DNA from 2 places in the Marinobacter sp. R17 genome. Region 1 is predicted to be linked to the other one. Evidence: predicted binding sites of a transcription regulator. Region 1 holds the regulator's gene; the other holds the start of a gene.
What was found. The regulator LexA, encoded in region 1, represses DNA repair genes until DNA is damaged. The targets are predictions, from matches to a motif close to CTGTNTNNNNANACAG.
Positions count from the first base shown of each region.

Region 2: a site for LexA is predicted at 3,034-3,049, ahead of recA (recombinase RecA). Genes of this name have one in related genera too.

Region 1 covers NZ_RHGZ01000002.1:84,325-88,706, forward strand. Annotated here, with positions in the region: gene EB809_RS02345 (amidoligase family protein) at 1-465, opposite strand, end outside; gene EB809_RS02350 (DUF6231 family protein) at 740-1,228, shown strand; gene EB809_RS02355 (acylphosphatase) at 1,411-1,683, shown strand; gene lexA (transcriptional repressor LexA) at 1,784-2,392, shown strand; gene EB809_RS02365 (cell division inhibitor SulA) at 2,425-2,952, shown strand; gene EB809_RS02370 (hypothetical protein) at 3,237-3,503, opposite strand; gene EB809_RS02375 (DUF6586 family protein) at 3,590-4,066, opposite strand; gene EB809_RS02380 (DUF1329 domain-containing protein) at 4,326-4,382, shown strand, end outside.
Region 2 covers NZ_RHGZ01000008.1:48,126-52,507, forward strand. Annotated here, with positions in the region: gene EB809_RS07880 (PilZ domain-containing protein) at 1-34, shown strand, start outside; gene EB809_RS07885 (flavodoxin family protein) at 71-532, opposite strand; gene EB809_RS07890 (GGDEF domain-containing protein) at 751-1,821, shown strand; gene recA (recombinase RecA) at 1,897-2,949, opposite strand; gene pncC (nicotinamide-nucleotide amidase) at 3,095-3,595, opposite strand; gene EB809_RS07905 (transglutaminase domain-containing protein) at 3,699-4,382, opposite strand, start outside.

The sequences.
Region 1 (4,382 bases):
TTCCGGGTTGAGCTGCAGGCCGAAGGCGTAGATCAGGGCTTCCCGGCTGCCTTCGGCACCGGCTTCACGCAGCTTGTCGCAAAGTGTCTCCATGGTTTTCAGGTCGGAGAGGGCCAGCGGCGGGCTGACGATCTCCAGGGGCACGATGCGCTCGGCGGCGGCGTCGATCACCTCCATGGCATGACTGCCCAGCTCCCGGATGGATTCGGGCAGGCGATCGTCCTGCAGGTCCAGGTCCTTGATCGGATCGGAATCCAGCTCGATGGTGAAATCGCCGAGCGGCGAGTCGAGCCGGCTCACGTACCGGGACTCCAGGCGGGGCTCTGCCTCCAGCAAACCCGCGCAGAGATTGACAAGACCGTCATAGGACAGGCCGGATATCTCCACTTCGACACCGACACGGCGTTCATCGCCGTCCCGGTTGTTGCGGATGCTGGGCATCCGGATTACCTGATCCGAGCTCATGTTCACTCCTTGTCTGAAAGCCGGACGAGGGTGTCGCAGCGTTTGCCGCACCCTCCGATCGATCGTCTACAGGCCTGCCAGGCAGGCCACTACTCGCTGTGGGTGACTCTATCACAGCCTCTCAGGCGAGTGCCGCTTAACAGACCGTCATTGCCGGTCCGAGCGTGCGACGCCGCTAGTGGCTGGCTGTTAGACTGAAGGAGGCTCTGGCGAGGGGGTTACCCTGCGTCGGGAGCCGGTAGTGCGCGATCGGGACGGGATGACCCCGCACCCTATGATGACCACTGGAGTAAACATCGACATGCTCGAGCAGACCCTGAAACAGCTAATCGGCCAATACCGACCCGAGAGCCTGATCGTTGCAGGGGATACGGCAGCCCGTATCGGTCGGATCTGGGCCGATCATGCCGGCTCGCAATTGCTGGATCTGAGCGGCGAGTCTGTTACGGGCCTGTCCCGTCAGACTGAAGTGGTCGACCTGGCGCTGGTGACCGACGTGCTGGGGACGCTTTCCCATGAAGACGCCCGGCAGCTGCTGGGTTGGCTGCGCAACGCGGGTGCCCGCCGGGTTGCGGTCAGCGTGCATCCGGACGATGACTGGTCGTTCAACGATATGATCAGCCTGGCCTTCACCCGCTATGCGACTCTGGACGACGGCATCGAACTGTTTACCTACGACATCGCCACCTACAACCGACCCCGGGACTGGAACAATCCCCGTTTCTGGGCCAACCCCGAGAATTGGGGCAAATACCGCTGGTAGCCCGTCATCAAGCGGGAGCGCGCCGACCTGATCCTGTATGAAGTGGGCGTTCGGTCCTCTTTGGCGGCATTTTCAGTGCGCCGGCACCGCGTTAGAGTAAGGACGATGGAAAGAATGTGGCGCCGGCGATGCAGTGGGTCAGCATTTTGCCCGCGGCGTCACGCCGTTATCAGGAGGTGGCTATGGACGAGCAATGCATCAGGGTCCGGATCTCCGGACAGGTTCAGGGCGTCTTTTTTCGTGCCAGTACGCAGGAACAGGCACAGGCGAAAGGCCTCTCCGGGTATGCCAAGAATCTGCCGGACGGGCGTGTCGAGGTCGTTGCCTGCGGTGACGGCGATGCCCTGGATCGTCTGGTGGAGTGGCTTCACAAGGGCCCTGAGCGGGCTCGGGTGGATCACGTGGATGTTGAGGCGGTCGGCTTCCGGAGCCATCAGGGTTTCCGCATCAAATAGTTGTATTCAGGGCTTGGATCCGATTTCTGTATACCGTCTTTACACTGGATGAAATACTGTATATAGTCGCTGATACTGTATATAAAGACAGGTCAACGGCATGAAGCTGACACCAAGACAAACCCAGGTACTGGATGTGATCCGTCGGTCGATCGACGAGACGGGTTATCCCCCCACGCGTGCGGAAATCGCCCAGGAGTTGGGCTTCAAGTCCGCAAACGCCGCGGAAGAACACCTGCGGGCGCTGGCCCGCAAGGGTGCGATCGAAATGGTGCCGGGCGCCAGTCGTGGCATCCGGTTGCCGGAAGCGGAAGAGGATCCGGGCCTGCCGATTGTCGGCCAGGTCGCTGCCGGCAGTCCCATTCTCGCGCAGGAACACATTGACGACTATTGTGCCCTGCAGCCAACCTTTTTCTCCCCATCCGCTGATTACCTGCTGCGCGTTCGCGGCATGAGTATGAAGGACATCGGTATCCTCGACGGCGATTTGCTGGCGGTTCACCGGACCCAGGACGTGCATAACGGTCAGGTGGTCGTGGCCCGGGTTGGCGAGGAAGTCACGGTCAAGCGCTACAAGCGCGACGGCTCCCGTGTCTACCTGATTGCCGAGAATGAGGAATTCGACCCCATCGAGGTTGATCTCACAGAGCAGGAACTGTTTATCGAAGGCCTGGGGGTGGGTGTGATCCGTCGTTCGGATATGCACTGACCACCCGGCACGCGAGCATTCGGAGGTGTCCCATGGAGCAGCTCAGTTTTAACCCGTCACTTTCCCGTCATCCGATGCCGGCGCCTGTTGTGGAGCCGGCCCTGGAACGACAGAGTCGTCGCCAGGAGACGGGCCGCCCGACCGGATCCGTTGATTTCGCGAGGAGCGCGTCGTCCCGCGGAGCATCGGCGCCTCAGGTACCCCAAGGTAATGTGACGGAGATTATCCTGCCGGAAGCGCAGGTGGAAAACATGCAGTTGCTCCTGCCCATGCTGACCCAGCTCAACCAGGAGCGCCGCTGGCTGGCGTGGATTGATCCGCCCCAGGCACTGATGCAGAAATGGCAGCAGATGCACGGTATCGTTGCCGGGGAAATCCTGGTGCTGCGTTCCAGCGATCAGCACGATGCGTCGTCACTGGCCGAGCGTGCTCTGCGGGCCGGAACGTGCCATGCGGTCGTGATGTGGACCGGTGGTGTTATGGGCGCGCCGGCGTTCGAGCGCCTGCAGTCGGCTTCAGCGCAGGGCAACAGTCATGGCGTCGTACTGCGCCAGAGGTAAGCTTTCGCGGGCGTGGCCGTTGAGCGCAGGGGCATTCGGATATCATGGTTCGCTCGGATGGGATGATCCCGGCCTACTGGCGACTTGTGGGCAAATCGAATCGCGCACATTCAGGTCGAGCATGGTAGGCGCTGTTGTTCCGGTTAGTCGGTCGTCGTGGTCGGGTCGCCGATGCTCTGGATGGGTCGTTTTTCAGGTTAGTTGGAGCGGGGGAGGTGGTGTGCGGCGAGCAGCCGCGCTGAACTCGCCACGATGAGAAGCAGGGCCTGGAAGATCCGGCCCTGTCAGTGAAGTGTTCTGGGGGTAACCGGTTTGGCGACCTCGGCCTCGGCGTCTTCATCATCCCAATCGATGGCATCTGCAATATTGCCCACCGCCTCGATACCGGCGGTCATCATCGCCTTGGCGACAGACAGGTCGCGATCTTCCATCATGTCCCGTGCTTCCTGGGAGAAAGAAATACGCACCAGCGGTGTGGTTTCGTCGTCCGCCCGGCGCAGGGCAAAGTCACCATCGGGAAGTTCGACAATTTCCAGAATCGATGTGGACATATAGACTGCCTTATCCTGAAGGCCATTGGCCTTTTCAAATCAGTGTGTTCGTTGTCGCCGCGTCATGGCATGGGGAGAGTGATTGGTCACCACTCGTCATGACGCTCCACGACCATTTCCAGATACGTTTTCATGCCGGCGGCGGTTTCCTGCAGTGCCGGCAGCGCGCGATCCGGCCCATTCTGGGACGCAATCGCAATCATGTTTTCCTGCTCGGTTGGCGCCTTGCGCTCTGTCGGTCTCTGTTGCTCACTGAGCAACTGTTCGATCTGTTGCCACCAGGAGCCGTGTTCCATAGCCAGGCGTTTCAGTTCTTCCACCTCGGCACGATCACCGCCAATGCTGTCTGCGAGGGCGTCCAGGCTTTGTGGTGCCTGCTGGCGCGCCTGGTAGATGTCGGCAATGACTCGCAGCAGGGCCTGGCGTGATTCGGCCAACAGGGCAATCCCGCCCTGAATGCTGGCTTCCCGCTCAACGGCGTGTTCCTGCTGCTCGGCAAGCCGGAACAGGGTGCTGGCCAGAAACAGCTTCTGTCTGGTGAATGACGGCCATTGTGACGCCATGTCGGAACCCCGTGACTCCATTGATCGCTACTGGTTGTGATTCTACCAGATTGTTGCCTGTGTTTCGCTGTCGTTGTGTGTCGATGATGGGCGCCTCGCAAGCTACCAATTAACAACTTCCTACAATTCAATGCTTGTCATCCGCTCGCCAATCAGGCAAAAAGCGCGCGCATTCGAAAAATATAACGACGTGTTCGCAACACGTTCGACGAAAGGTCGTCCGTGGCGGAATGCGTCCATGCTGGTTGGAGAACGGACTATGGGGAAGCAGACGCTTGCACTGATGGCAGTGTTGTCATTGGCCGGGATGGGCAGT
Region 2 (4,382 bases), on a different contig from region 1:
AATCGAGGGTTTCTACAACCGCCTGGCCAGTTAATCGGCGACTTTCCGCCCGTCGTCACCGCCGGCGTTATTAAAACATCCCCGCGTCCAGTCCAGCCGCCAGATAGAGCCCCAATTCCTCGCACTGCGTCTCAAAGGCCGGATCGTACTCGCCCCGGCAAAGCACGGGATCATGCACGATCCGCCAGCGTAAACCGGTGGTGATCGACTCGATCGCCCGGCGGGTTCCGGTCCCGTCGTGGCCGGCCCGAATGTAGAACGCAAACGGCAGCCCCTGGGTTTTCTCAAGGCAGGGATAGTAGCTGCGATCGAAGAAGTCCTTGAGCGCCCCACTCATGTAGCCGAGGTTTTCCGTGGTCCCGAGAATGATGGCGTCGCAGGCCAGAACATCCTCGGGACCGGCATCCAGTGGCGCCATGACACGCACATTCACACCCTCAACGTCCGGATGACCGACACCCCGCGCCACGGCCTGACGCAACGTCTCGGTATTGGGTGACGGCGCATGGGCCACGATCAACAGTTGCTTCATGGAACGACGGTTCTCCGATCAGGATGTCACGTTCACTGTGCCGGTCCCGGGCGAATCGGACAAGGGTCGAATGAAACACCGACCATGCTCAGGACAGCCGCGTTTCGGGCGCTTGACATATCACGATCTTTTACAGTTTTGCGCATTATTTTGGCTACACTGGAGCCCTGTCCGGCTTCCCGATTGACTTGACCGGCAGACAAGGACGGTCTCCTACCATGATTGACGCTACCGATCTCCCTTCTCGGGAGCACGCACAACCGCATCGCAAAGCGGTGCTGATGGCCTTGCTGTGGATCACGCTGATAGCGGGCATTGTGTTTGCCACATTGAACATTCGCGCCGGCAATGGGCCATTGGCGATGGTGGAAATCGTAATGGCCACCTATTCGGTGTTCCTGATGTGGGCCGTTCGCCGGACCCGACATCTGGACCGATGGCTGCTGGCCTACAGCCTGCCCTTCTTCAGTGCGATGATGTTTGCGCTGTACGTGCCGCGTTCGACGGTGTCCGTGTTTGGCTGGATCCTGCTCGTACCGATCCTGTCGCACCTGCTGCACGGGAGAAAGCTGGGGCTGGCGATTTCGTTGTTTTTCACCGGCGTCGCCACAGCCATTTTCCTGTTCAAGTTCCACGACTCACCGATCTATATGAAGCCCATTCCCTTGCTGAACATGGGCATCCTGACGCTGTGCATCCTGACATTTTCCCATGTGTACGAGGTCAGCCGGGAGCGGTCCGAAAACAAGCTGCTGCGGCTGGCCCGAACCGATTTCCTGACGGGTCTGGCCAATCGGGTCATGTTCGAGGAAGTCTTCGAGAAGGAAACCCACCGGGCCCAGCGCGAGCTTACCCCGCTGTCGCTGATCCTGCTGGACCTGGATTTCTTCAAGAGCGTCAACGACCGCTACGGCCACGAGATGGGGGATCGGGTGCTGGTGCACGTGGCGCGCCTGATTCGCAAACGCCTGCGACTGAGCGATCTGGCCTGCCGGTTTGGCGGCGAGGAATTCGCCATTCTCCTGCCGGACACTCACATCAAGCAGGCCATGACCGTGGCCGAGGAGCTACGGACCACCGTTGCTGAACGCCCACTGGTTTATGACGGCACGACGATCTCCCAGACCATGAGTCTGGGCGTCGCCGAAATCGGCCCGGACGGCAGTACCCTGGAAGACCTGCTGGCGTTTGCCGACGAGCGGCTTTACCTGGCCAAGGGCAAGGGCCGCAATCGAGTCGCCGGCCCGCAGTGGCTCGATGCCGAGACAGTCAGCTCACCCAACAGCTGATCCCCTTCTCCATACAAAAACACCCCGCCGGAGAACCCGGCAGGGTGTTGCTCAGAGCGCCAGTGAAGTCTGGCTTCAGAGCAGCTCGCCGCTTTTCTCCTCCTCGGCGGCCGCCGGTGCGTCCTTGTCCTTGGGGGTCGGCTTCGGCATCAGTTTTTCGCGGATCTTGGCTTCGATCTCATGGGCCATATCCAGGTTTTCTTCCAGGAATTTACAGGCGTTCGCCTTACCCTGGCCGATCTTGTCGCCGTTGTAGCTGTACCAGGCACCGGACTTGTCGACGAAGCCTTCCTTCACGCCCAGGTCCACGACCTCGGCCATGTGGTAGATGCCCTTGCCGTACATAATCTGGAACTCGGCCTGCTTGAACGGCGGGGAGACCTTGTTCTTGACCACCTTCACGCGGGTTTCGTTACCGACCACTTCGTCGCCTTCCTTCACGGCGCCGATACGACGGATGTCCAGGCGAACGGAGGAATAGAACTTCAGCGCGTTACCACCGGTGGTGGTTTCCGGGCTGCCGAACATGACGCCGATCTTCATCCGGATCTGGTTGATGAAGACCATCAGGCAGTTGGCGTGCTTGACGTTACCGGTCAGCTTACGCAGCGCCTGGGACATCAGGCGGGCCTGCAGGCCAACGTGGGAATCCCCCATCTCGCCTTCGATTTCCGCCTTGGGCGTCAGGGCCGCCACGGAGTCGACGATGATGACGTCGATGGCGTTGGAGCGCACCAGCATGTCGGCAATTTCCAAGGCCTGCTCACCCGTGTCCGGCTGGGACACCAGCAGGTCGTCGACGTTAACGCCCAGCTTCTCGGCGTAGACCGGGTCCAGCGCGTGCTCGGCGTCGACGAAGGCACAGGTCTTGCCGGCCTTCTGGGCTTCAGCGATCACCTGCAGGGTCAGCGTGGTCTTACCGGAGCTTTCCGGACCGTAGATCTCGACGATCCGCCCGTACGGCAGGCCACCAATGCCCAGGGCAACATCCAGCCCCAGGGAACCGGTGGATACCGCGGGAATGGCCTCACGGGGCTGATCGCCCATCTTCATGACCGCGCCTTTGCCGAACTGGCGCTCGATCTGGCTCAGAGCCGCGCTCAACGCCTTCTTACGGTTGTCTTCCATCGCTGCGAAAACCTCATCTTTCTGTGCCGCCGCACGGCATGATCGGAAACGTCCGGTCTGGGAACCTGTTATACAGGGTCCAGACTGTATATTTGAACAGTATTAAAACACAACAGGTCCCGGCGTCCAAGTGTCGTGTTTTCAACTAGGTTTCGGCCAGGAACCGATGGACGCCTTCAAGGACAAACTGCACCGCCTGACGCCGCACCGCATCGCGGTCTCCGTCAAAATACTGCACCACGCACTGGGTGTCGGCGGCCGATCGGCCCCAAGCGAACCAGACCGTTCCAACGGGCTTGTCTTCCGAACCGCCTCCCGGCCCGGCGACGCCGCTGATGGCGACGGCCACATCGGCACCGGTCGCTGCCAGCGCCCCGGCCACCATTTCCCGGACGACCGGCTCGCTGACCGCCCCGTATTCCTCCAGCGCTGTTTCGCTCACGCCCAAGAGGCCCCGTTTGGCATCGTTGGAATAGGTCACCAGGCCGCTGTGGACATAATCCGAACTCCCGGCCCGGTCGGTCAGGACCTTGGCCACCCAGCCCCCGGTGCAACTCTCCGCCGTGGTGATCATCTGGCCCTTCTGGCGCAACAGATCGCCCAGCTCGGCAGCGCTGGTGAAGAGGGTATCGTCGGAAATGGTCATGGATCGGAGACTCCGAGCAGCGGTCAGCAAAGCCCCCATTCTTTCGATATGAACGGCCCGCGTCTACCCCTTGTCGGATGCCTTTTCAGGAAGCCGACGGGATTCAGGCATTTGCGGATTTCGAGGTCGGTTCATCGAGCGGCATCACGTCAACTTCGACGGTCAGGTCGTGACGGCCGCCGCCGCTCATCAGTCCTTTAAGTGGCACCACGTCGGCGTAATCCCGGCCGAACGCCACGGTGATGTGCCGTTCGTCCGGCATCAGATCGTTGGTGGGGTCGAAATCCACCCACCCCAACGAGGGGTCGTACACGCTGAACCAGGCGTGGGAGGCATCCGCACCCACCAGTCGCGGCTGGCCCGGTGGCGGAATGGTTTCCAGGTAGCCGCTGACGTAGCAGGCCGGAAAACCGAGGGAGCGCAGGGCACTGATCGCCAGGTGGGCGAAATCCTGACACACACCACGACGGGCCTTGAGCACGTCGTCCACCGGCGTGGCCAGGGTCGTGAAGCCGGGGTCGTAGGTGAACTCGCTGAAAATCCGGTGCGTCAGTTGCCGTGCTCCTTCCAGCAAAGGCAGTCCAGGGCTGAAAATATCCCGGGCGAATTCGGCGATGAGCGGATCAATCGGCGCCATTCGCGAGCCCACCTGCAGCAGGCGGGCCTGCAAGGCCTGGCGACTGGTGTCCCCGGCCAGACGCCGAACGGCCTCTTCCCACGGCAGCGAACGCGTGGGCGCCTGCTCAAGGCCCCGCGGCATGACCTCCACCTGACTGGTGACGTTGAC